Regions from separate parts of the Alkaliphilus sp. B6464 genome, predicted to be linked through region 2. Evidence: riboswitches for the same ligand, from Rfam matches in the RefSeq annotation. Region 2 holds a riboswitch; the other holds the start of a gene.
The links. A riboswitch is a leader RNA that binds a small molecule or an ion and turns the genes downstream of it on or off. The one in region 2 is predicted to bind glycine.
Positions count from the first base shown of each region.

Region 1: another riboswitch for glycine. It lies ahead of HYG84_RS16740 (GrdX family protein); the one in region 2 lies ahead of gcvT (glycine cleavage system aminomethyltransferase GcvT).

Region 1 covers NZ_CP058557.1:3,289,865-3,306,444, reverse strand. The annotation lists gene HYG84_RS16820 (copper amine oxidase N-terminal domain-containing protein) at 1-815, shown strand, start outside; gene HYG84_RS16815 (4Fe-4S binding protein) at 1,109-1,345, shown strand; gene HYG84_RS16810 (4Fe-4S binding protein) at 1,338-1,931, shown strand; gene HYG84_RS16805 (thioredoxin family protein) at 2,141-2,467, shown strand; gene HYG84_RS16800 (homocysteine S-methyltransferase family protein) at 2,578-3,441, shown strand; gene HYG84_RS16795 (hypothetical protein) at 3,542-3,724, opposite strand; gene pruA (L-glutamate gamma-semialdehyde dehydrogenase) at 3,922-5,514, opposite strand; gene HYG84_RS16785 (Lrp/AsnC ligand binding domain-containing protein) at 5,533-5,742, opposite strand; gene HYG84_RS16780 (CD3324 family protein) at 6,280-6,555, shown strand; gene HYG84_RS16775 (ABC-F family ATP-binding cassette domain-containing protein) at 6,767-8,320, shown strand; gene HYG84_RS16770 (hypothetical protein) at 8,417-8,566, opposite strand; gene HYG84_RS16765 (ABC-2 transporter permease) at 9,326-9,967, opposite strand; gene HYG84_RS16760 (ABC transporter ATP-binding protein) at 9,961-10,827, opposite strand; gene HYG84_RS16755 (GntR family transcriptional regulator) at 10,824-11,204, opposite strand; gene trmL (tRNA (uridine(34)/cytosine(34)/5-carboxymethylaminomethyluridine(34)-2'-O)-methyltransferase TrmL) at 11,626-12,096, shown strand; gene HYG84_RS16745 (DegV family protein) at 12,349-13,194, shown strand; glycine riboswitch at 13,535-13,646, shown strand; glycine riboswitch at 13,648-13,728, shown strand; gene HYG84_RS16740 (GrdX family protein) at 13,828-14,214, shown strand; gene trxB (thioredoxin-disulfide reductase) at 14,316-15,260, shown strand; gene trxA (thioredoxin TrxA) at 15,295-15,612, shown strand; gene HYG84_RS16725 (glycine/sarcosine/betaine reductase component B subunit) at 15,688-16,580, shown strand, end outside.
Region 2 covers NZ_CP058557.1:1,200,573-1,217,152, forward strand. The annotation lists gene HYG84_RS05775 (hypothetical protein) at 1-148, shown strand, start outside; gene HYG84_RS05780 (MBOAT family O-acyltransferase) at 179-1,600, shown strand; gene HYG84_RS05785 (TVP38/TMEM64 family protein) at 1,841-2,494, shown strand; gene HYG84_RS05790 (hypothetical protein) at 2,578-2,775, shown strand; gene HYG84_RS05795 (sigma factor G inhibitor Gin) at 3,016-3,228, shown strand; gene HYG84_RS05800 (hypothetical protein) at 3,339-3,506, opposite strand; gene HYG84_RS05805 (aminotransferase class I/II-fold pyridoxal phosphate-dependent enzyme) at 3,753-5,189, shown strand; gene tmk (dTMP kinase) at 5,289-5,918, shown strand; gene HYG84_RS05815 (cyclic-di-AMP receptor) at 5,923-6,252, shown strand; gene holB (DNA polymerase III subunit delta') at 6,272-7,261, shown strand; gene HYG84_RS05825 (PSP1 domain-containing protein) at 7,255-8,142, shown strand; gene HYG84_RS05830 (DUF362 domain-containing protein) at 8,221-8,391, shown strand; gene HYG84_RS05835 (NAD(P)-dependent oxidoreductase) at 8,683-9,942, shown strand; glycine riboswitch at 10,200-10,301, shown strand; glycine riboswitch at 10,305-10,380, shown strand; gene gcvT (glycine cleavage system aminomethyltransferase GcvT) at 10,558-11,664, shown strand; gene gcvH (glycine cleavage system protein GcvH) at 11,734-12,117, shown strand; gene gcvPA (aminomethyl-transferring glycine dehydrogenase subunit GcvPA) at 12,119-13,459, shown strand; gene gcvPB (aminomethyl-transferring glycine dehydrogenase subunit GcvPB) at 13,459-14,919, shown strand; gene HYG84_RS05860 (hypothetical protein) at 15,184-15,387, shown strand; gene HYG84_RS05865 (sigma-54 interaction domain-containing protein) at 15,675-16,580, shown strand, end outside.

The DNA.
Region 1 (16,580 bases), 1.3 Mb from region 2:
TATTGGTAGAAGGTGAACAAGGATCGTTAGCAAATATAGTAATATCTAAGGATACTTATATTGTAGATGATGCTGAAATTGCTGTAGGATCTACAATAACTGGCTTTTATAAAGCTAATGCACCAATGATTATGATTTACCCAGCACAATACAACGCTGAAGTTGTAGCTGTTGAAAACAAAGATCAAAATATTAAAGTTGATGTATTTAATAAAGATTTAATTAGTGCTGATAATTTATTAAAACTAAATATTTCTGACGATACAGAGATTATTTTAGAAGATGGTGAACCTTTTGAAGGCGACCTTGAAAATAGAAAACTTGTAGTGACTTACGATGTTTCTACAAAAAGCATTCCTGCACAAACTAATCCAATTAAAATAGTTGTATTGTTTGAACAGCCAGTGCATCCTAGTCTTGAGTTACCAGAAGAGGAAACAGGTACAGTAATAGGTGATGTTTCCACTATGGATATCGTTGTTAATGACGAGAAAATAGACGCTCCAGCAGCTTATACTAATGAAGATGGTACTGTTATGGTTCCACTTCGTGGAATTGCTGAAGCTTTAGAATTTGATGTAAACTGGGATAACGAGTCGCAAAGCATTATGCTTGGCAAAGGAATTTCTTTAAAAGTAGGCGAGGATAACTATATTTATATGAGAACTGCTCCTATTGAATTAGGAACTGCTCCAGAATTAGTGGAAGGAACAACCTTCGTCCCTCTAAGTTTTTTCAAGGAAGTAGTACGTATGAATAATGCATATGTGTTTGAGGGACAAATTGTAATAGATAATGCAGAAGTAATGGAGTAATCTGTTAATTAATTACAGGATACTATTACTGGTAAGTTAAAATTATAAGAATAAAAAATAAGCAGCTAGTGAGAAACCCCCTTTCATTAGTTGCTTATTTTATATTTATATAAAAGGTTTAATAGTAATTTAAGGCTGTTTAGTACTTCTTTATGAAATTTGTAGGGGTAGTAGTAATTTATATATTGAAACATCGTAATATTATGATATAATGATATAGTATAGTGTTTTATCATAAAACACAAAAATGCTGTGGCATTATAAAATTCACTTTATTGGAGGTTAGTATAGTTATGAGTTTAGAAGCTACAAAAAAGGTAGTAAAAAGAAAAGCCCAAGTTATAAAAGATGATTGTGTTGCTTGTGGAACTTGTGTAAATGTATGTCCAATAGAAGCAATAAAAATTATTGCTGGGGTATTTGCAGAAGTTGATCAATCTAAATGCGTCGGATGTTCCAAATGTATAAAAGAGTGTCCCGCTTCTGTAATAGAAATTATTAGTAAGGAAGAGGTGAAAAAGTATGACTAAAAAGAAGAAGAAGGCCTGGTATGAATATTTATATATTGTGTCATCCCTGTATTTAGTACTTGGTTTGTTTAACATACTCTTTGCTTGGTTGGGGATACTATGCTTTGCTATTCCATTAATTATTTCATTGACTGGTGGAGGCAAAACCTATTGTAACCAATATTGTGGTCGAGGACAGTTATTATATCTTCTTGGTACTAAATATAAATTGTCAAGAAATAAACCGATTCCTAAGTTTTTAAGATCAAAATGGTTTAGATACGGATTTTTAATTTTTTTTATGACTATGTTTGGAAATATGCTTTTTAATACTTACCTGGTTTTTGCTGGAGCTAGAGGATTGAAACAAGTTATAACCTTACTTTGGACATGGAAGCTACCTTGGAATTGGGTAAACACAAGCTTTGTTTCTCCATGGATAGCTCAATTCGCATTTGGGTTCTACAGTATGATGTTAACTTCAACAATAATAGGTATAATAACTATGCTTTTATATAAGCCTCGCGCATGGTGTGTATATTGTCCTATGGGAACTATGACTCACGGTATTTCTATTTTAAAATATAAAAGTGAATCAACAAATTAAAGTAGACATAAATGAAAATATAAAAAACTGAAGTGGGTTATTTTATCTAATCTGCTTCAGTTTTTCAATTAGCAATATAGGTATAAATACTTGTATAATTATTGTATATTTAGTATTATACTTATTTTAAATATATGATCGATAGTATATTAATATAGTAATACAATAGTAAGATTAAACTATGCAACTAAGTGAAGGATTGATGTTTTGTGAATATAATAGACTCAAATGAAGTTGTAAAGAAATTGATAAATAACAATAAGATGGTATTAGTGTACTTTGGAAGTAAGACTTGCGGTGTATGTAGTGCTATGAAACCAAAGGTAGAGGAAGTTCTTAAAATATATCCTAAAATTAGGAGCATTCAAGTTGATGTAGAAAAATCGATGCAAGTATCAGCAACCTATGATATTTTTACTATTCCTGCTATTCTTGTATTTATTGAAGGAAAAGAGACAATAAGAGAGGCTAGATATATTAGTATGCAAGATATAGAAAGAAAGATTTCAAGGTATTATGATCTAATATTTGAGTAATTCAACTTTACCATATTTAAAGTCTTACACAAACTTTAATAATGGCTTGGATTTTCATTAGATTCATATATTGTCTTTAAAGAATTGTTTTCTTAGGAGCTGAATATGTAATGATAAAAAATTTATTAGATAAAAAACAAAACATTTATTTAGACGGGGCTATGGGAACTAATCTTATGAAAATAAATAATAAAAGACTAGCAAACATGGAAACATTTAGCTTCTCTAATCCTGAATCAGTTAAAAAAGTGCATAGGGACTATCTTTTAGCAGGTAGTGATGTTATTTTAACCAATACATTTGGTTGTAATCCTATTAGACTATGGGGTACTAATATAAATCCTAAAGAAGCTATTTTAAGAGGAATAAATATAGCTCAAGATGCTGTTTCTTCTATCAATGATGAGGATAAAAAATATATAGCTTTAGATATTGGTCCAATTGGAAAACCTATAGATGATAAAAATATTACTTCTAATGAGGTTTACGATATGTTCGCTATGCAGGCAAAATTAGGCACAGAAAATGGTTGCGATTTAATATTTATAGAAACAATGTATAATTTAAATGAATTGATTATAGCGATAAAAGCGTCTAAAGATAATTCTAATCTTCCTATTTTCGCTAGTTTTATTCTGGGAAAAGATATGAAATTATACTCTGGTGAAGATATTTCTTTAATCATTAATACCTTAGAAAATCTCCATGTGGATGCAATAGGGGTTAACTGCTCATTTGGTTCCTTTGATTCAATTAAAATAATGAGTGAGATTACGAAGCTTGTATCATTTCCTTTAATTTGCAAACCTAATGCTGGCATGGTTATAAAAGATTCTGATTCTCACGAGATAAATTCAACGGAGTTTTCTAATCATATGAAAAAAGTAAATGAGATGGGGATCAATATTTTAGGAGGATGCTGTGGTACTGATTCAAATTATATCAGAGATATGATAGCAGTTTGTGGGAAGTGAAAATATGCTCATTATTCTAAATGAGAAGGATTTACTTTGTGGTTTGAAAGTTAATCGGTTTTTAATCCAGCACCACATAGGGGTAAGATTACCTTACCAATTATTTTATGATTGTATTTTTTATTCCTAGTTCCTTTGCTTTTGAAATCAAAACAACAGCACATCTATCCTTAAAGGATAAAGTCAGCATTAAATAGTCTCGACCTTGACTAATAAATCTGGATTGTCTTTTTCTAATGCAACAATAGGACTTAAACCTTCTCCCATTGAAATATCTTTCCATAAGCTAAAGTTATCATCAAAAGGCAGTGCTTTTATATACCTAAATAAGCTCCACTCTGCCCTTAGTATATTTTTTATCTAAAAACTGAAATTTAGACATACTAAAAATATATAAAATATTATAAATATCATATAAAAACCAACTTAGAAAATCAAGTTGGTTTATCACAGATAATATTAATTTAGGATAAATTGTAATTAACTAAGATTTTCTTTAATGACCTTCGGACTCATCCAACGGATCAAGTTTAATTTAGAGCCTGCTTTATCATTAGTGCCGGATAGTCTGCCGCCTCCAAATGGTTGCTGTCCTACTACTGCTCCTGTTGGTCTATCATTTATATAAAAATTACCTGCAGTATGAACCAATTCTCTTTCGCATTCTGCTATTGCATATCTATCTTTTGCATAAATCGAACCTGTCAGCCCATATTTAGATGTATTATTGCATAACTTAAGAGTATCTAGATAATCCTCGTCATTGTATATGTACACAGTTAAAACTGGTCCGAATATTTCCTCTTCCATAGTCTTAAAATGTGGGTTATTGGTTACTATTACAGTAGGTTCTATAAAATAACCGACACTGTCATCGCATTTGCCGCCAAAAAGTATTTCTGCTTCTGTGGAATTCTGAGCAAATTCAATATACTCCTTCACTGTATTGAAGGATTTTTTATCAATAACCGCTCCCATAAAATTAGTGAAATCTTCTACACTTCCTACCTTTATATTATTAACTTTTTCTAGTAGATTTTCTTTAATGGATGGCCATAAGCTTCTTGCTATGTAGGCTCTGGATGCTGCAGAACATTTTTGTCCTTGATACTCAAAAGCCCCCTCGAGAATGCCACGTGATACAGCTTCTACATTAGCAGAATTGTGGACAATAATATAATTTTTCCCCCCTGTCTCTCCTACAATTCTTGGGAAGGTTTTATAATTAGATATATTATTTCCTATTGTTGTCCACATATCTTGGAACACTTTTGTTGAACCGGTAAAATGTATTCCGCTAAGGTTTTCATTAACCATAACAGTATCTCCTATATCTTTAGGATTTCCGGGAATAAAGTTTATAACACCATCTGGTAAACCTGCTTCCTGAAATAATTTATATACCATATATGATGAATAGACTGCATTTGATGCAGGTTTCCATACAACAGTGTTACCAGCTATGGCTGGAGCCCCAACAAGATTACTACCTATAGCAGTAAAATTAAAAGGAGACACAGCAAAAATAAATCCTTCGAGAGGTCTATACTCCATTCTGTTCCATACAGATTTTGTAGATATAGGCTGTTCACTGTATATTTGATGTAAGCAAACTGCGTTATATCTCATAAAATCTACTAATTCACATGCTGAATCTATTTCAGCTTGTTTAAAAGTTTTGCTTTGAGAAAGCATAGTAGCAGCATTAAGTTTAGCCCTCCAAGGCCCAGAAGCTAATTCAGCAGCTCTTAAAAATATGGCTACCCTGGATTCCCAATGTAATCTTTCCCAATTAATTTTTGCTTGTAATGCTTCTCTAATAGCCATTTCAACTTCTTTTTTTCCTGCTTTATGATATTCTCCTATTATTTTTTTATTATCATGGGGAATTATACATTTTCCTTTATTGCCAGTCCGTATTTCTTGACCTCCTATTATAACAGGTATATCAATAAATGAGGATTTTATATGTGACAATTCATTTTCAAGCTCCACTCTTTCAGGGCTTCCAGGTAAATACTTTAATACTTTTTCGTTTTTAAAATTCAGCTCTTTTGAAATGTTATTATTCATAGACCTATCCCCTTATATTTATAATTGTTGGTTTTTATTTGCTTCTGATAATATAAGCATAGTAAAAGTATCTGACATACCTTCAATTTTCAATAGTTCATCATGAAGCAGAGTTACCTGTTCTGTTAAACTTGCTCTAATTTTAAGCATTATGCACCATTGTCCAGTAATCCTATAGCATTTTTCTATAGTGAGCCCTTCAATCTTTAAATTTATTACCTGCTCCATAATTTCTTTAAAGTCTGATGTCCTTACATTAATAAATACAATAGCTCCAATACCCTGGCCAACTTTACTCCAATTGATTTCTGTATTATAGTTTTTTATTATTTTAAAATTTTTATATCTATTTCATCCATAAAACCCCTCCTTTTGTGACTATATTATATGAATAGTTATAATATTACAACTATTAGATTTAAATACAACCGAAATATTACGAATAGTAATTTTACTATAATTAATATATGGGTAACTTTTTATTTACTTTTATAATCATAGTCCTATACCTTTACTTTATAAATATATATGATAAAATTACTTCAGACTCAGTTCAGTAATGTGAATTTAAATTGATAGGAGGACTATGTATGAAATATACAACAAAACGTACTGCCCACCTAGGCTCTGTGCAAAGACAACATGAAGCAGAGGGAACAAGTCTTGTTCAGAGCCGAATTTTATTAGATTAATTTAGCTTTAAATTGTTTTGTGTGGTCTTTGCTTCGTTATTTACAGATTAAAAAGTAGATAGGAGCAGGGATTATGAAATATGAAAAGGCACAAAATATATTGCCAGAAGATGTAATTGAATTAATTCAACAATATATAGAGGGTGGGTATTTATATATACCTGTAAAACGTAAGAACAAGAAAGCTTGGGGAGAGAATAGTGGTGCAAAAGATAGCTTGAAGGAAAGAAATAGGGAGATTTTTGATTTATACAATCAAGGAATATCTATTAAAGAACTTGCTGAGCAGTACTATCTTACTGAGTATAGTATTAGAAGAATAATTAGACAAGAAAAACAAATAATATAAATACAAATCGGTATTTTGATATTATCAATATAGATAATTAAATACCGATTTTTTTATTTGCAATTTTAGAATTAAGTATAAACGACTTTGATACAGAATCATTTATGAACTTGAGAAGTGAGAAGAGCCAATGATATGATCTGATTAGAAGGATTAATCCTCAATAAGTAAATTTTTAAATGAGAACTTTTTAGAAAGGGAAAGTATAGTAATGAGTATTTTAACTGTTAAAAATATGAGCCATAGATTTGGAGATAGAGCAATATTTGAATATGTGTCTTTTAGACTACTAAAGGGAGAACATGTAGGACTTATAGGGGATAATGGTGAAGGAAAGTCGACTTTTATGAATATTATAACAAATAAATTAATGCCAGATGAAGGGGAAATAGAGTGGAGCAATAAAGTTAGGATTGGATATATGGACCAGCATACTGAACTTAAAAAAGGAAAATCTATAAAATCTGTGTTAAGAGAAGCGTTTTCATATCTCTTTGAGATGGAAACCAAGATGAAGGATTTATATGATAGAATAGGTCAAATGAATGAAGAAGAAATGAGCAAAGCACTTCAGCAAGCAGCTAATATTCAAGATACCTTAGATAACAACGGATTTTACAGCATAGATTCTAAGATAGAAGCAGTTGCAGTAGGACTTGGACTTAGAAATTTAGGATTAGATAAGGAAGTTACAGAGTTAAGTGGTGGACAAAGAACTAAGGTTATATTAGCTAAACTTCTTTTAGAAGAACCAGACATATTATTACTAGATGAACCTACAAACTATCTTGATGAGGATCATATAGAATGGCTGAAAACATATCTAAAAAACTACCAGAATGCATTTATATTAATATCGCATGATATACAATTTTTAAACAGCGTGGTTAATATAATATGTCATATTGAAAACAAGTCATTAACAAGATATATAGGTAATTATGATAACTTTACAAGAACATATGAAATAAATAAAAAACAATTAAAATCTGCATATGAAAGACAACAGGAAGAGATTGCTAGGCTTGAAGATTTTGTTAAAAAAAATAAAGCAAGAGCTGCAACAAGAGGAATGGCAAGTGCTAGACAAAAAAAGTTAGATAAAATGCAAAAGATAAAGATTGCAAGTGAGAAACCAAAGCCACAGTTCCAATTTAAGTCATCTAGGATATCAGGAAAGATAATTTTTGAAGCAAGAGATTTAGTCATAGGATATAGCGAACCACTAAGCAAACCTCTAAACCTAACAATGGAAAGAGGTCAAAAGATTGCCTTAGTTGGAGCCAATGGTCTAGGAAAGTCCACATTATTAAAAAGTTTAATAGGATTAATTAAACCTATAAGTGGAGAAGTTAAAGTAGGTGATTATCAAGATATAGGATACTTTGAGCAAGAAATTAAAGAATTAAATACTAACAGTGTTATAGATGAAGTATGGAATGACCTCCAAGGATATGATAGATATCAAATAAGAAGTGCATTAGCTAAATGTGGACTAACAAATAAACATATAGAAAGCACAGTATCAATATTAAGTGGAGGAGAACAAGCCAAGGTTAGACTATGTAAACTTATAAATAAACCGACAAATATACTAATCCTAGATGAGCCAACAAATCATTTAGATGTTGAAGCAAAAGATGAACTTAAGAGAGCACTAAAAAAATATGAAGGAAGCATACTTTTAGTATGTCACGAAACAGAATTTTATAGAGATGTTGTAACCGATATATGGAACTGCGATGAGTGGGCTACTGTTTTTTAAATTGTATTTGTGGATTCAAAAAACAGTAACTAACCTAAAATAATAAAAGAGCGCAGATTTTGCGCTCAATTTAAAATTGTTTTGTAATATAATTAATTAACGTAGTTTTGATAACTTATTTTTATAATGAGAAGCCAGTTTTTTAGCTCTTCTAATCGCGTCTTTTTCTGGCCATCTTTCATGCTCTATAAAATACCTCTTCATCATTTCAATAAATACTTCATATCCACTTTTTCTTTCGTTCACATTTACACCCCATTGTATTTTTATATCTTTCCCAGAAGGAAAGTGACATTATCTCCCAGAATAAATTGTTATTCAAAGCTATATATATACTTTTCGGTGAATTTAAAAAAATTGTGGATGTCTATATTTTGGAAGTCTATTACTCTAATTGTTTTTGTAGATTTTTTGGTCTGCTGTTTTGCGTTTATCTCGGTTCTGAAACTAGAAGGGTAATCTTACTGGATTCAGGAAATTTGAAGATGCCATATAATCCTTTTATTACATCCATTTGGATTACTGGAATTTCATTTTTTACTGCTTTAGTTTTAGGGTGATATATATTCGGATATTGGATCTGATTAGGCTTTTACCGTTAAAAATGCAGATAGACTGAAAATAATAAGTGTTTTATGAATGAATGAAGAACAAGAGTGTAATTTATTGTATAAAGAAAGGACATTGACCAATAGTTTTGGTTCAATGTCCCTTTACTTATTTTAGTGTGTAGTCGTATAAAAATATATTAAGCTTGCGATAGTAGTTTTGTCTAATAAAATTAGTGTGCACCAAAGGTTATGTTCATTTTATCAATACTAAATTTCGCTCGTTTTTCTAATCAAAATTGTTGGAGGCATCATGTTTTTATTTGTTATTGTTATTTTTAGCATCTTTCCATGCTTTATAGGACAAATATATAATAGGAAAAAGAACAAGTAAAAGTACTATCGGCTGTGGAAGTGTCGACATGGTATCACCTCTTTCAAAAGATTCAAGCACACATTATAAGAGTTCCTTTTTTTCATAAATCTTGATTGATGTAGTTATAGAAACACTTAAAACTACTATAATGATAGCTGTCATTATTAAAATTCGAGCGTAAGAAGGCATGGAATATAACCCGTTCAATTCCAGTGAAATCGGTAGCTTCGTTAATGTTGGCAACAGGAATGGTGTTGCAACAATCACAATAGAAAAGAAGTATTTTGTCTTTTCGTAGCCTAATTTATATTGAATAGGTGTATACACGCTAAATATTGTTGTTGAGATTAGCAGCACTGTCAATACATTTGATAAGCTAAGAAACTCAATTTGCGGGAAAATAAGTGCTACAACACTATATGATAAAATGCAATGTGCAAAAATCAGCAATAAAAACGTATATCTTGCAGTTGCAATTGTGTGGCGGGGATATGGAGTTGCGCATAATAAAGCATCTGCTTTTGGATATTTGAGTTCTGCCATTGAAACATATTGATACAGCATAAACTCGGCAAAAATGGTCAAAATCAAAAAGGCACTGAAGCCTAAAAATTCCGGCGCACGCCACATAATGAATATTGGAATAGCGGTAGTTACAATCATCATCACTAACATGTATTTTTTTACGAGTAAAATATCTTTTTTCACAAGGCTAATTAACATTTGCTTTTACCTCCCTCAATATATCCCAACATAATGTCCTCTATACTCGGTCTTTCAACTAAAATATCGCTCATACTCTTTTGGACTAAATCTAATTGTTTCGTGATCCCTGTAAATCCAAAACTAGATTCTTGAATATTTAAAAATAGTTTGCGTGTTTCTTCATTCAGATACTTTTTATCGCCCTTTATCAATCGGTGATTGTCTATCAATGTATCCTTTTCTTCATCAAATAAAATCTTGCCGTTGTCAATCAATATTAGCATATCAGCAATTTTATCCAAATCAGAAGTAATATGTGTGGAGAAGAAAACACTTTTTCCGCCTTGATTCATGTAATCGGTGAGAATTTCCATTAGCTGACTTCTAATTAGTGGGTCGAGTCCACTGGTTGGTTCGTCCATGATTAATAGGTCTGCGTTATGTGATAAAGCGAGCGCCAAAGCAAACTTCATACGCATACCCTTTGATAATGCAGAAATTTTTTGATGAGGATTTAGATTAAAGCGCTCCATATAGGCTTTATAATCCTGTTCGCTCCAAGTTGAGTAGGCAGGAGCAATAATACTTTTCATTTCAGACATGGATAACTCATCATAGAAGCCACCATCATCCAAAACAATGCCGATACGATTTTTAAGTTCTTTCTCATTTGTCTGCATATCTTTTCCAAAAAAATTTATTGTACCGCTCTCCTTGGATATAAGGTTAAGTATTGCTCTTAGTGTTGTGGTTTTACCTGCTCCATTAACGCCTATAAAACCGGTAATACAATCTTCTTGTAGTGAAAAGCTGACATCTGACAAAGTGAAATCTTTATAGATTTTTTTTAGTCCTGTCACTTCTAATATAGTATTCATTGGTTATCCTCCTCATACAAAATATCCATCATTAAATTCAATTCCTCTTTCGGAATTTTTAACGTTTTTGCAGTTTGAATAAGGTCTTGCATCTTTTGTTCTACAATACGCCGTTTGGAATCTCTAAGCAATTCCAAGTTACCCGCTGAAATAAAAGTACCAATCCCTACCTGGCTTGTTATGAAGCCTTCCTGCTCCAACTCATCATAAACACGGCGAATCGTCAGCACACTCACGTTTAAGTCTGTAGCAAAGTTCCTAATTGATGGGAGCTGATCGCCCTCTAATATTTCGCCTTTAAAAATAGAATCCTTTATTTGTTCTTTTATTTGTTGATATAACGGCTTATCAGATACATTTGAAATTAATATTTTCATTGTATTAATCACCTCTTATAATCAGTGTGCATGTATATGATACACACTATACACTCAATATACATTGATGTCAAGAAAAAAGTGCCACTGATTTTTCATTAGCACTCAATAGGTTATATAAATAATTTTTAACTCACAGTATTTTACTGATGTACAATATTTTATTAACTTTATCAATTTGTTATACAATAATAAATACTATTTCAATAGGTAAAGAAGTCTACTACATATGTCTGCTCTAACTTTGTATGTCATAGGCCAACTAATAAATTAGATCAGCTTATTAAGCTTATTGATACAGAGTATAGTTTTTCGCTGGCTAATACTACATAGACAATTAAAATTTATTACAATTGAGCCTTGATTTTGTGTTATAATTCAGTGGTATACTTTTAACATATGATAGTTAGGGGGAGAAAAATTGCTACATGTAGTATTATTAGAACCAGAAATTCCACAAAATACAGGAAATATTGCTAGAACCTGTGCTGCAACAGGAAGTGTACTTCACTTAATAGGTCCATTAGGGTTTTCTATAGATGAAAAGCATGTAAAGCGTGCGGGACTTGACTATTGGGAAATATTAGACTTAAGGTATTATAATAGCTATGAAGAATTTTTAGAGAAGAACTCTAATGCTAAAATATACTATGCAACAACTAAAGCAGAAAAATCCCATAGTGATATGGAATACCCAAAGGAAGATTGTTATATAATGTTTGGCAAAGAAACTGCTGGTATTCCAAAAGATATATTAAATAACAACAAGGAAACCTGCATAAGAATTCCTATGGTAGATTTAGAAAGAGCAAGGTCATTAAATTTATCTAATTCTGTTTCTATTGTGGTATATGAAGTGTTACGACAATATAATTATCCGAATATGAGATAGGGTAGCTATGGCTACTCTATTTTTATTCTATATAAGAAAGTTAGAACTATAAGTATTTTAAGTAGGTGAAATTTCTAGTTAGATTTTAGAATTTAAGTGCAACATGTGTATGTTAGATAGTGTAGTGTCGCTTTTGCTTTTAACATAGAAAATATTGTAAATCGATTAAATAAAGTATAGAATGGAATTAAATAAACAGTCAATTAATAATTAATTAATAGATAAGTTAAGTAGAATAATGGAGGAGATAAAATGAGTAAGATTCAAATTATTACAGATAGTATGATTGATGTCCCTAAAGATATTGTAGAAAAACATAATATTATAGTAATGCCTTTAACTATTATTTTTGGTGATAAAGAATATAGGGATGGCGTTGACTTAACAAACGCACAATTTTATGAAAAACTTTCACAATCAGAAGAACTGCCAAAAACTTCTCAAATAAGTCCAAATACTTTTATGCAGATATTTGAAAAAGTCTTAGGCGAGGGCAAAGAAGTTCTATGTATAAATGGCTCTTCAAGGGCAAGTGGTACACATCAATCAGCAATAATAGCCAAAAACTCATTGGAAAGTGATAAAATTCAGGTTTTTGATACTATGGGGTTATCCTTTGGTGGTGGAATGTTTGTATATGAGGCTGCAGAGATGGCGAAAGATGGAAAGAGCTTAAAGGAGATAATGGATAGGCTAAATGAAATAAAATTAAAGGTAGACCATATTTTTACTGTAGATACGTTAGAGTACTTAAAAAAAGGCGGCCGTTTGAATCCAATGAAAGCTACAATAGCTACTATGTTAAATATTAAGCCAATTTTAACAGTTGCAGAAGGATTAGTTGAGCCTTTGGATAAAGTAAGAGGAAGTAAAAAGGTAGTAGGTAAAATGATAGAACTTGCAAAGCAGCGCGGAAACAACTTTGAGAATAAAGTAGTTGGTATTTCTCATGCAATCTGTCCAGAAGCTATAGCTGTACTAAAAGAACAAGTACTCAATGAGCTTAATCCAAAAGAAGTGATTGTTACTGAAATAGGCTGTACAATAGGAACTCATGCTGGGCCAGGTACATTAGCTATTTTTTACATTGTTGAGTAGTTAAAATATAAGTACATAAAATTAGATTTAATTGGATCTGGTTTTTAAATAATAATGGTGTTTAGTTAAATGCATTTTGGATATAAGAAAAATAGATTAACCTATGTGTTATTATTAAAGTTAGCGAAAAGTTGTAAAATGCTGAAAAGTCAAAATGAATTATTAAGAAATTTTAATTTGTTATAAATTTGACAATTCCAACATTCTTATGTAATGCCAATAAAACATGGGTAAAAATTTAATAAAAGTAGTTGCTACTGCCTATTATATATATTATAATGTGATTGAAGATAGATATTTAGAAAAATTTAGCATACTAATAATTTAATATTGTAACTGGAAGAAAAATGCGGGAGAGATTTAACATTTTAAATGTTAAACGCCGAAGGAAGAAGCTAAAAGGTTCGCCATTTTTTAGTGAATATCTCAGGCAAAAGGACCGTATTTGGACGGTACTCTGAAAAGCGTAATTTAGCACCGATGGGGCAATTTCTGCAGTTTAAGAAAGAAACTCTCAGGTTAATGAACAGAGCAACTATGACAACAAGGCGTTGTATTAGTTGCTCTGTTTTTGTATAATTAAGTAATTTTATGGGAATAACTCAAAGAGTAAATTTACGGAGGTAAAGTTGGGTGAAGGCAATAATTATTACAAATAATACGGAAGTTAGACAAAAATATAACAACGATTATAATATAGAATTTGTTGATGGAAATTACTTAGACGTTTTATTCCTAGCAAGGAATAAAATACACGAAGGACACAGACTGTTAACTCACCCTTTGTCAGGTAGTGTTAAACCTAACGAAACGCCTTACAAAAGTCTGGCCATATCCTGTGAAAAAGAAGATTTACATATTGATTCCTTAATGATTATAGAAGATAGCATTAGTACCGCTCAAAAATTTATTAGAATAAGTACTCCTAAGAAGTGGGATAATGAGATATTAAAAGATTTTATGGAAATTGATCGCACACTATTGGATAGTGCAATTGAAAGTATGAGGCAATTTAATTAGAATTCTAGCCAATATTTTAGCCTCAAATTCCATTAATTTAAAGTGTTATTTTTAATTAAGCATAAAAACTAATAAAATATGAAATTAAAGGAGTGAAACATATGGAAAACATTTATGATGTAATTATAATAGGTGGAGGACCTGCTGGATTATCAGCTGGACTTTATGCAGCTAGAGGTAAAATGTCAACATTAATTTTGGAAAAAGAAAAAGCAGGTGGGCAAATTGTAAGTACAGAAGAAGTTGCAAACTACCCAGGATCTATGCAAAATGCTACAGGACCAATATTAATAGATAGGATGGTAGAGCAATGTAACGAGTTTGGAGCAAAGTTTGAAAAAGATACAATAAAAGAAATAAAAGTAGATGAGTCAATAAAGGTTTTAGTAGGAGAAAAAGCAACTTATAAAGCTAAATCTATAATTATAGCCTCAGGAGCTAACCCAAGGCCAATAGGTGCGCCAGGAGAAAGAGAATTAACTGGTAAAGGTGTATCCTACTGTGCTACTTGTGATGCAGATTTTTTTACAGACCTAGAGGTGTTTGTTATTGGTGGAGGGGACTCTGCCGTTGAAGAAGCTATTTTCTTAACTAAATTTGCTAGAAAAGTAACTATAGTACATAGAAGAGATGAGCTTAGAGCTGCTAAGTCTATTCAAGATAAAGCTTTCAACAATTCTAAAATTGACTTTATATGGGACAGTACTGTAACGGAAATTAAAGGCGATGGAATAGTTGAGAGTGTAGTATTTAAAAATTTAAAAACTGGTGAAACTACAGAGTATACAGCTAACGAAGATGATGGAACTTTTGGTATATTTGTATTTGTTGGTTATATTCCTGCAACCGAAATATTTAAAGGTATTGTAAATGTGGATGAAGCTGGATATATAATAACTGATGATAATATGAAAACGAATGTTCCAGGTGTGTTTGCAGCAGGAGATTGTAGGGTAAAATCATTAAGACAGGTTATTACAGCAGCTGCTGATGGAGCTATTGCAGCAATTCAAGCTGAAAAATATATAGAAAATGAACTAGAATAGCAAGTTTAATACAACTTTAAGGAGGTGAAGGAAAATGATATCTGTTGATAAAGACACTTTTGAAAGTGAAGTACTTCAGGCTGAAGGGTATGTATTAGTAGATTATTGGAGCGATGGCTGTGAGCCGTGTAAAGCATTAATGCCTGATATTATGGAGTTAAAAGAGCAATATGGTGATAAAATTAAATTCACTAAACTAAACACTACTCAGGCAAGAAGGCTAGCCATTAAGGAAAAGGTATTAGGTTTACCTACTATTGCTATCTATAACAATGGTGCAAAGGTAGATGAATTAACTAAGGATGATGCAACAAGAACAAATATTGAATCAATGATTAAAAAATACTTATAACTAAACTGGCCTATAATGGGAACGAATTGAAAGTATTCAATTATAGGCCCTTAGAAATAAAGGGAGGTGAAGCTTGTGCGCTTAGAATTAGGAAAAATTTTCATTAATGATGTAAAGTTCGGGGATACTACTAAAGTAGAAAACGGCGTACTTTATGTCAATAAGGATGAAATGCTTAAAGAAATTGGTGGAGATGAACATATTAAAAGCATCGACATCGAATTCGCTCATCCAGGAGAAGAGGTTAGAATTACTCCAGTTAAGGACGTTATTGAACCTAGAGTTAAGGTTGAAGGTCCTGGAGGGATTTTTCCAGGGGTAATAAGTAAGGTTGATACTGTAGGTAGTGGCCGCACACATGCTTTAAAAAATGTGGCAGTAGTAACAGCAGGTAAAATCGTTGGTTTTCAAGAAGGTATCATCGATATGACTGGTCCTGGGGCAGAGTATACACCATTTTCCCAACTACACAACATAGTTGTTGTTGCAGAACCAGTTGATGGCTTAAAGCAATATGATCATGAGGCTGCTGTAAGAATGATAGGTTTTAAAGCCGCTATGTATTTAGGTGAAGCTGCGAGAAATGTAGAGCCTGATGAAGTAAAGGTTTATGAAACAGAACCTATCTTTGAATCAGCTAATAAGTATCCTGAATTACCAAAGGTAGGATATGTTTATATGCTTCAAACTCAAGGTTTACTTCATGATACATATGTATATGGAGTAGATGCTAAGAAAATAGTACCTACCATTCTTTATCCAACAGAAATAATGGATGGTGCTATTGTAAGTGGTAACTGCGTTTCTGCTTGCGATAAAAATCCAACTTATGTCCATTTAAACAATGGAATTATAGAAGACCTATATGAAAAGCATGGTAAAGAAATAAACTTTGTTGGAGTAATTATTACAAACGAAAATGTTTACCTTGCAGATAAAGAGAGATCTTCAAATTGGACTGCTAAATT
Region 2 (16,580 bases):
CTTTGCGCAAAAACCTGTAAAGTATATTAACTATTATGGAAAGATGCCTTTTGATTTATTTTCTGACCAAGTTCATTATACAGCTGATGGCTATAAATATTTAGCAGATCTATTGTGGGATCAAATAGCAGTGTGGAACCTTCAGTAGATTATAACCTATTAGATGGAGGAGGAGCTTATGCTTTTTCATAGTTTTGAATTTATTTTTCTATTAATTATGGCTTTTATTTTGTTTTATCTTTTCCCTAAGAAAAGATTGTGGATGCTAGCAATAGCTAACTTAGTATTTTACGGTGTATCCGGAATTGGGTATTTAGGAATATTTTTAGCTGTATCCTTAACTACCTATTTCTGTTCCCGTAAGCTGTCGTCTCCTAATGGGAAAATATATTATTTAATTGCAATTATTATTAACTTAGGTAACCTAGTGTTTTTTAAATATACGGGATTTATTTTAAGAAACATTGAAATGGCTCTTAATATTCATTTTCCATGGCAGGACGCTTTATTAGCAAAAATTATACTGCCTGTTGGTATTTCTTTTTATACATTCCAGCTTATAGCATATGTAGTGGATGTTTGGAGAAAAGATATAGAGCCTTGTAAATCTTTTGTTGAATTTTGGGTATTTATTGCATTTTTCGCCCAATTAATTGCAGGTCCTATTATGCGTGGAGAAGAATTTTTACCACAGGTTGCAAAGTTGAAAGAAATTAAATATGATGAAAGAAATATTAGATATGGACTATATTACATTGCAATGGGTATGACTAAGAAACTAGTATTCGCAGATATGCTAGCTCCTAAGGTTCAGTATTATTTTGGTCAAGCTAGTCAGTTAGGAACATTAGATTCTTGGTTTGCAGCATACCTGTTTGCCTTTCAAATTTACTTTGACTTTTCTTCCTACAGCGAAATTGCCGTAGGTATTGGCCATTTATTTGGATTTAAAATGGCAATTAACTTCAAGACACCTTATCTAAGTGGAAATGCGTCGGAATTTTGGAAGAGATGGCATATTACATTGTCATCTTGGATAAAAGATTATATTTATATTCCATTAGGGGGCTCCAGAAGAGGATTTCCTATGCAATGTGTATTTTTATTAACTGCTATGACTCTTTCTGGCCTGTGGCATGGAGCAGCTTGGGGTTTTATTGTTTGGGGTATTTATCATGGACTTCTTAGTGTAGCCCATAAAGTATATACTCGTATGTTAAAAGGCAGAAATCTAACATTTATTAAAAGTAAGGCTTATAGATGGATTACTGTATTTGTATTCTTTCAACTAACTACTATTGGTTGGGTATTCTTTAGAGCAGAGAGCTTGCAAGATGCTATTCGTATGGTATGGAAGATGATATCTTTCTCAGATATTAGGTTCAGCAGTATGTATATTCTTTACTTTGGATTTATTGCATTTTTATGGTTTCTACATTTTGCGGAATTTGCTATACGAAACAATGCACACAAACTTATTAATACATGGAGGGCTTATTGCCCAGATTATATTAGGGCAGCGGCTTATGTAATGATATTTATAACCTTAGTAATGTTTACTCAAAGAGAACAAAGTTCATTTATCTATTTTCAGTTTTAGATAAAGCCAAAACACCTATATAGGTGTTTTGGCTTTATAACGTATAGGAATATATTAGTATTCTTAATATATTTTTGTAAAATGGTGTTTCAGTGAGCTTATTAATTTAAAGAGCTTCGACAGAAGCCTATGTTTTATTTAATGGATAGCATTTAAAATAGTGTATATAAATATATTAGAGTTATATAATGAAAAGTTATCACAAGTATAATATATTTTGTACTAGAGGGGTTATAGCTTATGTCAACTAAAAAAAAATTATTAACTGCTTTGAGTATATTAATAGTTATTTTCATAATATATAAATTAGAAAAACAAAGCATACACAGGCCTGTTTTTAATGTAGAATATATACAGCATATTGTGGAATCCTTCGGCATACTAGGAATATTAGTATATATTCTAATAAATTCTATTAGACCATTTTTATTTATCCCAACTACCATTATGTTTATTAGCGGTGGTGTTATTTTTGGAACTATTAGAGGAAGTATATATACATTAACAGGATTAATGGTTGCTTCATCTCTCTCGTTTTTTTTGGCAAGAAGGTTTCAAAAACCATTTAAAAAGATATTCGGGAATAAGTATTTAAGTAAAATAAATAGTTTAAGCAATGATCAGGTAATAAGAGGATTATTTGTAATGAGGGTATCACCAGCTTTCCCTTTTGATCCTGTTAGTTATGGTTCAGGGATATCTCATATGTCTTACAAGCAGTTTTGTATTGGCACCCTATTAGGTGCATTCCCTAAGGTAATACTTTATACATTTTTAGGTGATCAAATAAATAATATATTTTCCTTGCAAACATTGATAGTTTTCGTCATATTATTAATTTTAGCCCTGTGTCCGTACTTTTTTCGAAAAAAACCTCAAGCTTTCAACAAATAATACATATTTCCCAGGAAATGTTGCAGGATTTTACAAGCTTATGTAGAATTATCCCTTAAGATAGTATTTAAGGGGTGACATTAATGTTTCAAATGCTTATAGGTATCGCTTTTTTAGGACTAATTACTATACCAGTATTCATATTAATTTTAGCTTTACGTCAAAACTTACTTGAATGTTTGAAACCTAAACCTAAAGCAAAGCGAAAACATGTTACAACCAAATCTTATTATAAAGATTCGGATGAGTTATTGCCAGTAAAATTAAGAGTTATAAAATAGTCTATTTCCACATAAATGGGGATAGATTTTTTTATTGATTAAGTCAAATTTGTTTCGAACAATGTACAGGAATAGTGAATAACATAGTAAATATAGGGCAAAATAAAAGGTAAAACAAGTTATTATAATAACTGTGACAGAAATTTGTACAAAGTTTCAAAAGAATATACTTATTTAACATCTGAGGCTTATGCCTTAGAACTTAAAGTAAAAATTTTTTTATAAGGTTGGTGGATATATATGGATGAGAGATTACAGTGTCATCTTTGCAATAAAGAAGATAACGAAGGAATTATTATACTTAATAAATACATATGTAGAGAATGCGAACTGGAAATAATATCCCCATCAGTTGATGAACTTAAATATGAAGTAATTAAAAGAAGCATGAAGGATATTTGGAAAGGCGTTTTTATTAATATAAATGTAAATAGTAATGGGATTTCTTTTTAGGAAATCCCATTACTATTTAAGTGAAAATTACAATATTAGACGACATTTTAACACTTTAAAAAATCATCATAAATTCTAAACTCAATAGGAATACATAATTTTACTTAAACTTAGTGACTTCCAATTTTGTTTTTCATATTTTCAAAGGATATTTTTCCTCTTTCACTTTTAACTTGTTCTATAGGGACGGAAAGCATTTGGGAGATTTCTATATCTGACTTTTTACTACCATAAGCCATTAAAAATTCCTTTAAGTTAGTAATTTTATTTTCTCTCATTAGCAGTCACCATCCTTTTCTAAGAACATTTTACATAGAAAATGAAAAAATCCTACACTACTACCAATATTTTGATTCCCCAGACCTCACATTGCCTTGTATATTATACAGGCATAGTCTGTAGTAATATTATTTCTAAAGGATAAAGGTTTTATACATTGAAAGGGGAAAAAAATTTTTTCTCGAATAATATATATAAAGTCGTATTATGATATTACATAACTAAAGTAAAAAAGGAGGTAAAAAATGACTAGGGCTCCTATTATAGATCAACTATTAGAACTAAATAATCAAGACATAGTATCATTTCATGTCCCAGGACACAAAAATGGGAGGATTTATAGTAAAATTTCATATAAAAAGTTTCAAGATATTGTATATAACTTAGATACTACAGAAATTCCTGGAACCGATAATCTGCACAATGCTAAACATATAATCAGACAAAGTCAGGATAAGGCTAGCAAAATTTTTAAAAGTGAGGAGACATTCTTTTTGGTAAATGGTAGTACAGCTGGCATATATAGTATGATAATGGCCTCCACCTGTCCGGGAGATAAAATACTTATAGATAGGAATTGTCATCAGTCAGTAATAAATGCTAGTATACTGGGTGACTTGGTACCAATATATGTTTATCCTAACATGGATGAAGAACAGGGAATTGCAATGGGAATATTACCGGAAGATATTGAAAAACAATTGATGGGGCATAATGATATTAAAGCAGTAGTACTTACTTATCCAACTTACCATGGTATTGCATGTGATTTAAAAAAAATAAGGGAAATAGTACATAAATATGATAAAATACTATTAATAGATGAAGCTCACGGCGCACACTTTGGATTAAGTGAATATTTGCCTCCATCTGCCTTAAGCTGTGGAGCAGATGGAGTGGTACAAAGTACTCATAAAACATTACCTTCTTTTACGCAAAGCTCTATGCTTCATGTACAGGGAGATAGAATAGATAGGGAGAAACTGAAGTTTATGCTTAGAATCCATCAAAGCAGCAGTCCATCATACTTATTATTATCTTCTTTAGATTTTGCAGTTATGGTTTATGAAACTGAGGGTAAATATTTAATGAAAGCTTTACTTGAAAATATTAACAATTTTAGGGAAATGGTTTATAAACTAGGCAAAGTAAGTATAATGAGTAAGGATATAATAGGGATTAAGGGAGTCCATGCTATAGACCCTACTCGACTATGGTTTGGGTTAAAAGGTATTACAGGATATAAGCTGGAGCAAAGACTTAGAGATGAATTTAATATACAGATGGAGCTGTCTAATAATTATGGTGTATTGGCAGTAACATCAATTGCTAATGATACACAGGATTTTTACAAGTTGCTAAGTGCTCTTGATATAATTTCTAAAGAAGAAACAAATAAAAACTCTGATGAGCTACAAACTTTTATATACAAAATGCCTGAACAGGTTTTTACTCCAAGGCAAGCTTTATATAAGAACAAGAAAAGAGTATTGCTTAAGGAAAGTAGCGGCTATACTAGCGGGGAATATATAATACCATATCCGCCAGGTATTCCATTAATTGTTCCAGGGGAAAAAATTAATGATGAAATTATAGAACATGTTACAGCTATTATTCAGTCTGATAAAGAGATTTTAGGACTTAAAGATGCTAGTTACCACTGTATTGAAGTATTAGCATAGGTTAATCTATAGAATAGGTAAAGACTTAGCTCTTATGGACTTTTAGAACTATCAGCCATCGAACAAAGTATAAAATAAAATAGCATATGAGGTGATTAGGTGAACAAAGGATTATTTATTACTATAGAAGGCCCAGATGGTGCTGGAAAATCTACACAAATTCCTTTTATTAAGAGGTTTTTAGAAAAAAAAGGGTATGAAGTATTATTAACAAGAGAGCCTGGAGGAACTGTAATAGGAGAGAAAATTAGAGGGTTAATTTTGGATAAAAGCCATCAAGAAATGTCAGATATTACTGAAGCTCTATTATACGCAGCTTCTAGAGCACAACATGTGGCAGAGCTTATTATTCCAGCTCTCAATGAGGGAAAGATTGTACTATGCGATAGATTTGTAGACTCAAGTATGGTTTACCAAGGAAAAGGTAGGGGTATAGGGTTAGAATCTATTAAAAATATTAATGATTTTGCTACTAACGGACTAAGGCCTAATCTTACTATTTTACTAGATATAGATCCTGAAGTAGGATTAAAACGTATTAAGGCTACAAAAGAAGTAGATAGATTGGAGCAGGAAAAATTAGATTTCCATAGAAAAGTTTATGAAGGATATATGGAGCTTATTAATATGTATCCAGAGCGTATTAAGGTTATTAGTGCGAATCAATCTATTGAAGACATAAGTAAGGATATTGAAAGTAAATTAAAAATATTAATAGGGGAGGAATAATTTTATGAAATTAATTATTGCTATTGTTCACGATGAGGATGTTCACCATCTTATAGATGATCTAACTAAAGATAAGTTCATGGTGACTAAATTAGCTACTACAGGGGGATTTTTAAAGGCTGGAAATACAACACTGTTAATCGGTGTAGAAGATGATAAAGTAGATCGGGTTATTGAAATTATTAAAAATAATTGCGAAACAAGAAATCAGATGGTTACTGCACCGACTCCAATATCTGGAGCTGCAGGAGTTTTTATTCCATATCCTATAGAGGTTAAGGTTGGAGGGGCAACAATATTTGTTGTAGATATAGAAAAACATTTAAAACTGTAGTAGAAAGTAGGGACAGAGAATGGCCTTTAAAGGTATTGTTGGGCAGGAAAAAGCTATAGAGAGCTTAAAACGAGCTCTAGAGCATGACCAAGTGGCCCATGCCTATTTGTTTGAAGGAGCAGAAGGACTAGGCAAGAAAGCTATAGCTCTAGAACTAGCCTCTGCTCTAGTTTGCAATAGTAATAAGGACAGGCCATGTGGAAAATGTAGTAGTTGTGTAAAGGTAAGCAGCGGTAACCATCCTGAAATTAAAGTAATTGAAGGTAAAGGAACAATAAAGGTCGATGAAATACGGGAGCTTATAAAGGATATACAACTAAAGCCCTATGAAGGCACACGAAAAGCCTATATTATATGTAATGCAGATAAAATGAATATACAAGCACAAAATGCTCTTTTAAAAACATTAGAAGAACCTCCTCTTTATGTTACTTTAATTCTGCTAACTACAAAGGGAAATAGCCTACTGCCTACAATTGTTTCTAGATGTCAAACTATAAAGCTAAATCCTGTACGTTTAGAGGATATAAGATCATATTTAATTAATAGTAAAAATATTGATATGGAGAAAGCACAGATGCTTGCGGCTTTTTCTGGTGGGATTGTAGGTAGAGCAATCGAACTATTAGACAACCCTGATTTTCATCAAAGAAGAGAAGGGGTTATTAAATTATGTAACAATTTAATGGGTACAAAACTCCTTAGCATATTAGATCAAATTTCGTTTTTTGAGGAACAAAGACCATATACTGAAGAGATTTTTGATCTTATGGTTAGCTGGTATAGGGATCTTATGGTATATAAGGAAACGGGAAGTATGGATCTTGTAATAAATGTAGATAAAAAAGAAGAGATAGATTTTCAGGTAAAAGGAATAGATTTAGGGAAAGTTAGAGATATTATTTTTATAATAGAAAAAGCAAAAAATAATTTGAAAAGCAATGTTCAATTCCACTTGAATATAGAAGTAATGCTTTTAAATATCCAGGAGGTATTATCTAAATGGTAACGGTTGTAGGAGTAAGATTCAAAAAGGCAGGAAAGATATACTATTTTGATCCTAGCGACATAGAAATAAATAAAAATGATTCTGTTATTGTTGAAACTGCTAGAGGGGTAGAATTTGGACAGGTTGTAGTTGGGCCAAAGCAGGTTTTAGAAGAAGATATTGTTAGCCCTTTAAAATCCGTTATCCGTATTGCCACAGAAGAAGATGAAAACCAGCATACAGAGAATAAGATAAAAGAAAAGGAAGCTCTAGAAGTTTGTACTGAAAAAATACGAAAACATGACCTAGATATGAATCTAGTAGATGTTGAATATACATTTGATAATAATAAAGTAATCTTCTATTTTACTGCAGATGGTAGGGTTGATTTTAGAGAGTTAGTAAAGGATTTAGCTTCTGTTTTTAAAACAAGAATAGAACTAAGGCAAATAGGTGTAAGAGATGAGGCAAAAATGCTCGGAGGAATTGGTCCATGCGGTAGATCACTTTGTTGTTCCACTTGGCTTGGCGATTTTGAGCCAGTTTCAATTAAAATGGCTAAGGATCAAAATCTTTCTTTAAATCCTGCTAAAATTTCGGGTATTTGTGGCAGATTATTTTGCTGTTTAAAATATGAGCATGATGTATACGCACAAATCCTACAAAAACTGCCGAATGTGGGCTCTATAGTTTTAACTCCAGATGGAGAAGGTATTGTAGTTGAAGCCAATGTATTATTAGAGTTTGTGAAGGTTAAAATTAATAATCCTAATGATAATAATGGAGAAATTAAATCCTACTTTTTACATGATGTAACTAAGGTTAAAGAAGTTGAAGTAGAAGATGAATTAGATATTCCAGAAGAGCTAAAATCTGAATTGAAGAAATTAGATGAAATATAGATTTATATAGTATGTAATAATAATAAAAGGAAAAGCTTATATAGAATGGTTTATACATTACCATAGGAGGTGGTTATGATGGCTTATGTAATTACTGATGAGTGTATTAGCTGTGGTGCTTGTGAGTCAGAATGTCCAGTAGATGCTATTACAGCTGGCTCAGACAAATATGTTATAGATGCTGCAACATGTATCGAATGTGGAGCTTGTGCAAATGTATGTCCAGTAGATGCACCAATTCCACAATAGGACCCTTAGATAAGGGTCTTTATTATTGCAATAAAAAATATAGGTTCTCTAATTACTAAAGTACTATTAACTGATTTTTACGACTTTTATAACTAATGTAACATATTGAATAATCAATGCTTATATATTTACAAGGCGCTTTTATAGAGTTTATAAAAAATAGCAGGTCATATTTACTTATTACTATTGCAAAGTTAAGTAATATTTTCTATTATAGTATGGGAGTATTATTATATAGTTATTAATGAAATACATAGCCTGAATTATCTAAAAGTTATAGGAGTTGATATTGTGGCAGAACATGTAATAGATAATGCAAAAAAATGTTTGCAATGTAAAAATCCAAGATGTCAAAAAGGGTGTCCTATCAATACCCCTATAAAAGAAATGATCAATTTATTTTTAGAAGGAGACATTAATGGGGCTGGAAAAATTGTATTTGAGAACAACCCATTATCTGTAGTATGCTCTTTAGTATGCCCCCATGAAAGGCAGTGTGAGGGTAGTTGTATATTAGGAATAAAATCAAGTCCTGTTAAAATAGGTGATATAGAGAACTATATTTCAGACTATAGTTTAAATTTAATAGATTTAAAACCGGAGAAAAAACGCAAAGGTAATATTGGAATAATAGGCTCTGGTCCAGCAGGTATTACTATAGCCTTACTGCTAGCCTTAAAAGGATATAATATTACAATATTTGAAGCTAAAGATAAGATAGGTGGAATGCTTAGATACGGAATTCCGGAGTTTAGATTACCTAAAGATATTTTAGACAAAATTAAAAATAGATTAGTAGAGCTAGGTGTCGTAATTAGACCTAACGTATTAGTAGGTTCTAGAATAACCATTGAAGAGTTGTTTAGAGACGGATTTGATGCTATATTTATCGGTACAGGTGTATGGCAACCTAAAAAGCTAAATATTAAAGGTGAAGGCTTAGGACATGTTCATTTTGCAATTGACTATTTAAAAAACCCTGATGTATATAAATTAGGAAATAAGGTGTGCGTTATTGGTGGTGGAAACGTTGCAATGGATGTAGCTAGAACAGCTATTAGAAAAGGTTCTAAAGAGGTTACTATAATGTATAGGAGAGGCACTGAAGATATGCCTGCAACTAATCATGAAATAGAATATGCTAAGGTAGATGGAGTTAAGTTTGAGTTGTATAGGGCTCCTATTGAAATTACAGAGGAAGGTATAATTTATATTGAAACTAAGATGGTAGCTGACGAAGCTGGAGAAAGACTTGTTGCTGTAGATGGTTCTGAAAGCTTATTTGAGTGTAACTCTATTATAGTTGCAGTTAGCCAAGGACCTAGAACTAATATAATATCTACAACAAAAGGAATAGAGGTAAACGAAAGAGGATTAGCGATAGTAGATGAAGATGGCAGAACTACTAAAGAAGGAGTTTTTGCATCTGGGGATGTTGTTACTGGAGCGAGAACTGTTGTAGAGGCAGTAAAATATTCGAAGCATGTAGCTGAGGCTATTGATAAATATGTTAGTGAAAAATATGGGAAAAAATCTAATAAAGTATGTTAATTAAAATAAAAATCAAGGGTATAGACATAAGTGCTTATTCTTGATTTTTTTTAATTTTATTATTTAGAGTAAACATATAAAATGGTATTATTTTATATTGTATATCTTTTATGTTATAATCATATGAAATTTATATCCAATTTAAAGTATTCAAAAAATAAGACATGATAAAAAAATATCAAGAGTTGAAAAAATATTCTAAAAGATGTATTATTGTCTTATAAAGCGCTATATAAAAAACATACATACAGTACCAGATGATAACAACGAGAGATATCCACTAGGGTAGCCGAAGAAGCAATGTAAAAGATGCCAATTTTTTTACAGAAACTTTCAGGCAGAAGGATCGTTGTTTGATGGAACTCTGAAGAGCCCGTATATGCGGCGCCGTAGGAGAAATACATTTTAGTGTAGAAACTCTCAGGCAAAAATACAGAGGACATGATGGCAGATTTTCTTACTATTCCATTATGTTCTTATTTTTTGCATAAATTATGAGAATATATTTTAAACTTGGGAATAGTTTTGTATGGAGGAATTTCCTCATACTATTAATTAAAATGATGTACTAGCTTTAATTTAGGGTAAATTATTATAAAAGAGGAGGAGATATTTATGACCGAGCTGCGCAGAACATCCTTGTATGAAGCACACAAGAGACATGGCGGCAAATTAGTTGATTATGCAGGATGGGAAATGTCAGTACAGTTTGAGGGATTAACAGCTGAACACGAGGCAGTAAGAACAGCAGCAGGAATATTCGATGTATCTCACATGGGGGAAATTGAAGTAAAGGGGAATCAAGCAGAGGATTTTGTTCAGTACCTAGTTACAAACGACATATCTGTGCTTGAAGATAACCAAATTCTTTATACCTTCATGTGTTACCCAGATGGAGGAGTAGTAGATGACCTTTTAGTCTATAAGTTTAACAATAATCATTACTATCTAGTAGTTAATGCAAGCAATGTTGATAAAGATTATGAGTGGATGAAGCAAAATTTAGGTAAATATGATGCAGAATTAATCAATATTTCTGAGGATGTATCAGAAATTGCTATTCAAGGGCCAAAGGCTCAAGAAATATTGCAAGAGCTTACTGATACAGATCTTTCAGAAATAAAGTTCTTCTATTTAAAAAGAGATGTAAATATAAATGGTGCTAACTGTCTTGTTTCAAGAACAGGCTATACTGGGGAAGATGGTTTTGAAATTTACTTAGATCATAAAGATGCTAATGATTTGTGGGAAAAGCTTATGGAAGTTGGTAAAGATAAAGGATTAAGGCCAGCGGGACTTGGAGCAAGGGACACCTTGAGGTTTGAAGTTGCCCTACCTCTTTATGGCAATGAAATCTCCCAGGATATTAGTCCTCTAGAAGCGGGATTAGGCTTTTTTGTAAAGTTAAATAAAACTGACTTTATTGGTAAGGATGCCCTTGTTAAGCAAAAACAAGAGGGGTTAAAGAGAAAACTAGTGGGATTTGAAATGAAAGAAAATGGAGTACCTAGACATGGATACGAGGTTATGGCCGATGGAAAGGTTATAGGCTTTGTAACTACTGGGTATAATTCTCCAAGTCTGAAGAAAAATATTGGTTTTGCTTTAGTTGATGCTAAGTATGCAGCCTTAGGTACACCAATAGAAATTAAAGTTAGAAAGAAAATTTTAAAGGCAGAGGTAGTTGGTAAAAAGTTTTATGATAAACATACTAAAAAATAACTTTAAATAAATATCTAAAAAATAAAAAACAATAGAAAATAATAAAAACAATTAAAGGAGGAGTATGGTATGAAAATTGTAGAAGGACTTTTATATTCAAATGATCACGAGTGGGTAAAGGTAGAAGGAAATAAGGCTTACATTGGGGTTACAGACTATGCACAACATGCATTAGGAGAAATCGTTTATATTGAAATGCCAGAAGTCGGGGATGAGTTTGACAAAGGTGATGTTTTTGGTGTTGTTGAGTCTGTAAAAGCAGCTTCTGACTCATATCTGCCAGTTTCAGGAAAAGTAGTTGAGATTAATGAAGCTCTAGAAGATTCTCCTGAACTTGTAAACGAAGATGCTTTTGCTAACTGGATTTTAGCAGTTGAATTAACAGATGAATCTGAACTTGGAACATTAATGAATGATGTAGAATACAAAGAGTTTTGCGATAAGGAGGAATAGTATGCATAGGTACATACCTAATACAGACACCGATGTCAAGCGAATGCTGGATGCTATTGGAGCTAACTCCATGGAGGATCTGTTTAAGGACATACCTAAAGGACTTCAATTAGGTAGAGAACTTAATATAGAAGGACCATATTCCGAAATGGAAATAGTTCGCCATATGAAAGACCTTAGCGGAAAAAACAAAAGTACAGATGATCTAGTTTGCTTCTTAGGGGCAGGGGCATACGATCACTATATTCCTAGCGTAATTAAACATCTAGCGGGAAGATCAGAGTTTTATACAGCTTATACTCCATATCAACCAGAAATTAGTCAAGGTACCCTACAAGCAATATTTGAGTATCAAACTATGATCTGCAGTTTAACAGGTATGGATGTAGCGAATGCTTCTATTTATGATGGTGCGACTGCGTGTGCTGAAGCGGCAATAATGGCAGCTGATAATACAAGACGTAAATCCATTGTTGTTTCTTCAACGGTACATCCTGAAGTAAGAAATGTTTTAAAAGTATATATGGGATTTAGAAATATTGAAGTAGTCGAAGTAGATATGCAAGATGGAGTAACAGATATAGACAAATTGAAGTCTGTAGTTGGAAAAGACACCGCAGGAGTTATAATCCAAAACCCGAACTTCTTTGGTATTATTGAAGATATAACAGAGGTTGAAAAAATTACTCATGAAAATAAAGCACTATTTATTAATTATGTAGATCCTATTTCATTAGGAATATTAAAAAGTCCAGGAGAACTAGGTGCAGACATAGTTGTTGGAGAAGGCCAATCATTAGGAAATAGCTTAAACTTTGGTGGACCATATTTAGGCTTCTTTGCAACTACATCTAAGTTAGTTAGAAAGATTCCTGGAAGAATAGTTGGTCAGTCTGAGGATGTAGATGGTAAGAGAGCGTTTGTTCTTACATTACAGGCAAGAGAGCAACATATTAGAAGATATAAAGCTACTTCAAATATTTGTTCTAACCAAGGGTTAGTTGCTCTTATGGCTTCTATTTATCTAACTACTTTAGGTAAAAAAGGAATTAGAGAAGTAGCTATGCAAAGTACTCAAAAAGCTCATTATGCTTTTAATGAGATTACTAAGGGTGGTAAGTTTAAACCATTATTTGATAAGCCATTCTTTAAAGAGTTTGCAGTAACTAGTAATTTAGATAGCTCTAAGGTTAATGAAGAGTTATTGAAGAACAACATCCTTGGAGGATATGAACTTAAAAAAGAATATTCAGAGTTAGATAATGGATTGTTGTTATGTGTAACTGAGAAAAGAACTAAGGAAGAAATAGATAAATTGGCTAGAGTAATGGAGGTGATATAATGAATACAGACTACACTAAACTAATCTTTGAAGTTTCTCAAGAAGGTAGAAAGGCATATAGCCTACCCAAATGTGATGTAGAAGAGGTTAATATTGAAAGTCTAATTCCGAGTGGGTTTTTAAGTGATAAGGAATTAGATTTGCCAGAGGTAAGCGAAGTAGATGTTATTAGACATTACACTCAATTATCTAGTAAAAATTATGGAGTAGATACAGGTTTTTATCCATTAGGATCTTGTACTATGAAGTATAACCCTAAAATAAATGAAGATATGGCATCGCTTTCTGGATTTAGCAACATACATCCTTACCAACCAGTAGAAACCGTACAAGGAGCTTTAGAGCTTATGTATGGACTAGATAAAATGCTGGCAGAAGTAGCTGGTATGGAAAGAATGACTCTTCAGCCTGCAGCAGGAGCTCATGGTGAGCTTGTAGGATTAATGATAATAAAGGCTTACCATGATAAGCGGGGAGATAAGAAAAGAACAAAGATTATAGTTCCAGATTCTGCCCATGGAACAAACCCAGCTAGTGCAGCTGTTGCTGGTTTTGATATTGTGGAAGTAAAATCCGATAAAAATGGAGCTGTTGATCTAGAAAGCCTCAAGTCAGTTTTAAGTGATGAAATTGCCGGATTAATGTTAACAAATCCAAGTACTCTTGGACTTTTTGAAACAAATATTAAAGAAATTGCAGATTTAGTTCATGAAGCAGGTGGCTTATTATATTATGACGGAGCAAATATGAACGCAATTTTAGGTATTACTAGACCAGGAGATATGGGATTTGACGTAGTTCATTATAATATACATAAAACTTTCTCAACACCTCATGGTGGTGGAGGTCCTGGAAGTGGACCTGTAGGAGTTAGAAAAGATTTAGTAGAGTTTTTACCTTCTCCAGTTGTAGAGAAAAAAGGGGATAACTATATACTAGATTATGATAGACCACACTCTATAGGTAAAATAAAGAGTTTTTATGGACATTTTGGAATACTTGTTAGAGCATATACTTATATACTTTCATATGGGCCCGGACTTAAAGAGGTTAGTGAAAAGGCAGTGCTTAATGCAAACTACATGATGCATAAATTAAAGGAAAAATATTATCTTCCAATAGAGCAAGTATATAAACATGAATTTGTATTAGGAGGCCTAAATGAGGATATACTAGGAATATCTACACTTGATATTGCGAAACGCCTACTTGATTATGGATACCATCCACCTACAATTTACTTCCCACTTATAGTAAATGAGGCAATAATGATAGAGCCAACAGAAACTGAAAGTGTGGAGACTCTAGATAGATTTATAGATGCGATGAATAAAATTGCTGATGAAGCAAAAGAAAACCCTGAATTATTGAAGAATGCTCCTCATAACACCCATGTAAGAAGAATAGATGAAGCAAAGGCAGCTAGAAACTTAATAGTTAAGTGGGAAAAAAGTGAGTAAAAACAATAGTTAACATATTTATACTGTTGTAACTCCCTCTTGAAAAAGAGGGAGTTACAATGTTTAATAAAGAAAACTTGCTTCAGATGTAATGCTTAATTCCTATTCCTGTAAAAGCGGGAATATTAGCAGTACACTGAAGATGAAAACTAAGGAGGAAAGATAATGTTGTTTGGACAAGATGGGAATTTAGAGCAAGATTTACTAAATAGTATAAAGAAATCTATAGATGATAGAGTTGCTAGCGCTTGTGAAACGTGAGACATGGCAAGTGTACTTGCACCCGCCTGGGGCGTTAAAGAAATGACAGATCCAGATAAAGCACAAGAAATAAGAGAATACATGCAAAGCGTGGCAGGTTCTAATTTCACACTATCATCTGGTGAAACAGTAACTGTAATAAAAGGTGATGTAAAGGAAAAGAATGGTGAGGCAATACTAATTTTTAGATACCAAATAGTAAAATAGTATTGCAGTATCATAAAAAATAAATAAGAATACCCTCTGTTTATATGGCAGAGGGTATTTTTATCAATTATAATATAAGTATGAGAAAATTATATTATTTATTGTATTTCTATTAAAATAAACGAAGAGTTAAGTAGCAGACTTGCAAAAGCTGATAATTTAATTGAAAGACTAGTGCTGCATGATCTGGCAATTCGTGTTGCATACATTCTTTTAAGTATGATAGGGATAGATGGGAATGTTAAGCCTATCTCAACTGAGTCTAGTTTACAATAAGGAGAAGGTCTATGAAAAAAAAGTTAGCTATTTTATGTTATAGCCAGGCAACCTTAAATATGTATTATGAGCAAATAAGAAGTTTGTTCCAAGAAAATCTCCATATTGAAAAATACTGTATAGAGGGTGGCTCTATTACAAAGGAAATAATAGCAGATTTAGTTTTAGTTCCTTCTTTTGATGCCTTTGATAAGGTTCGGCGATTTATTAAAAAAACGGATAAGGTTTTATTCGTCCATAGAACAATATCAAAATTAGGGTTAGATAAGATTATGGATATTAGGAAAGGAACGGATGCTTTCCTTTTGGATGAAAGCATAGAAATGTCAAAACAGATGGTTTCTACCCTATATCAGATTGGAGTTAATCATATTAACTTAATACCCACATGTCCACAGGAGAAGTTGGAACTGGATAATAAAACAATAATTATTTTAGGTAAATCTAGCTATAATCTTGATGGAGCTAAGGAGATTATTAATATAGGAAATAGTTTATTGGATATTAATACAATAATTGAAATTGGAGTTAGATTAGATCTCTTATACATATTAAACAGACAAAATATTGGAAAAAGCTATAGAGAGATTGCAACAGCCAACTATGGCCTTTCGCAGATTTTAGGTATAACAAATATGTCTGAAGGACAATTGGATATACTACTTCAAATTATAGATGATGGAGTAATAGGAATTGACTCTAAAGGAACTATATTTTTATATAACGAAAATGCGGAACAGACAACAGGGTATAAAAGTAAAGAGGTTATGAATAGAGATGGAATAAAATTATTTCCTCAAATTCCATTTAAAAATGTCTTAGAAAATTTACAGTCTGTAAAGGAAATACTAATAAAAATAAATGGTATTGATCTAATAGTATCAGTAGATCCTATTATTCATTCGGAAAGACTATAT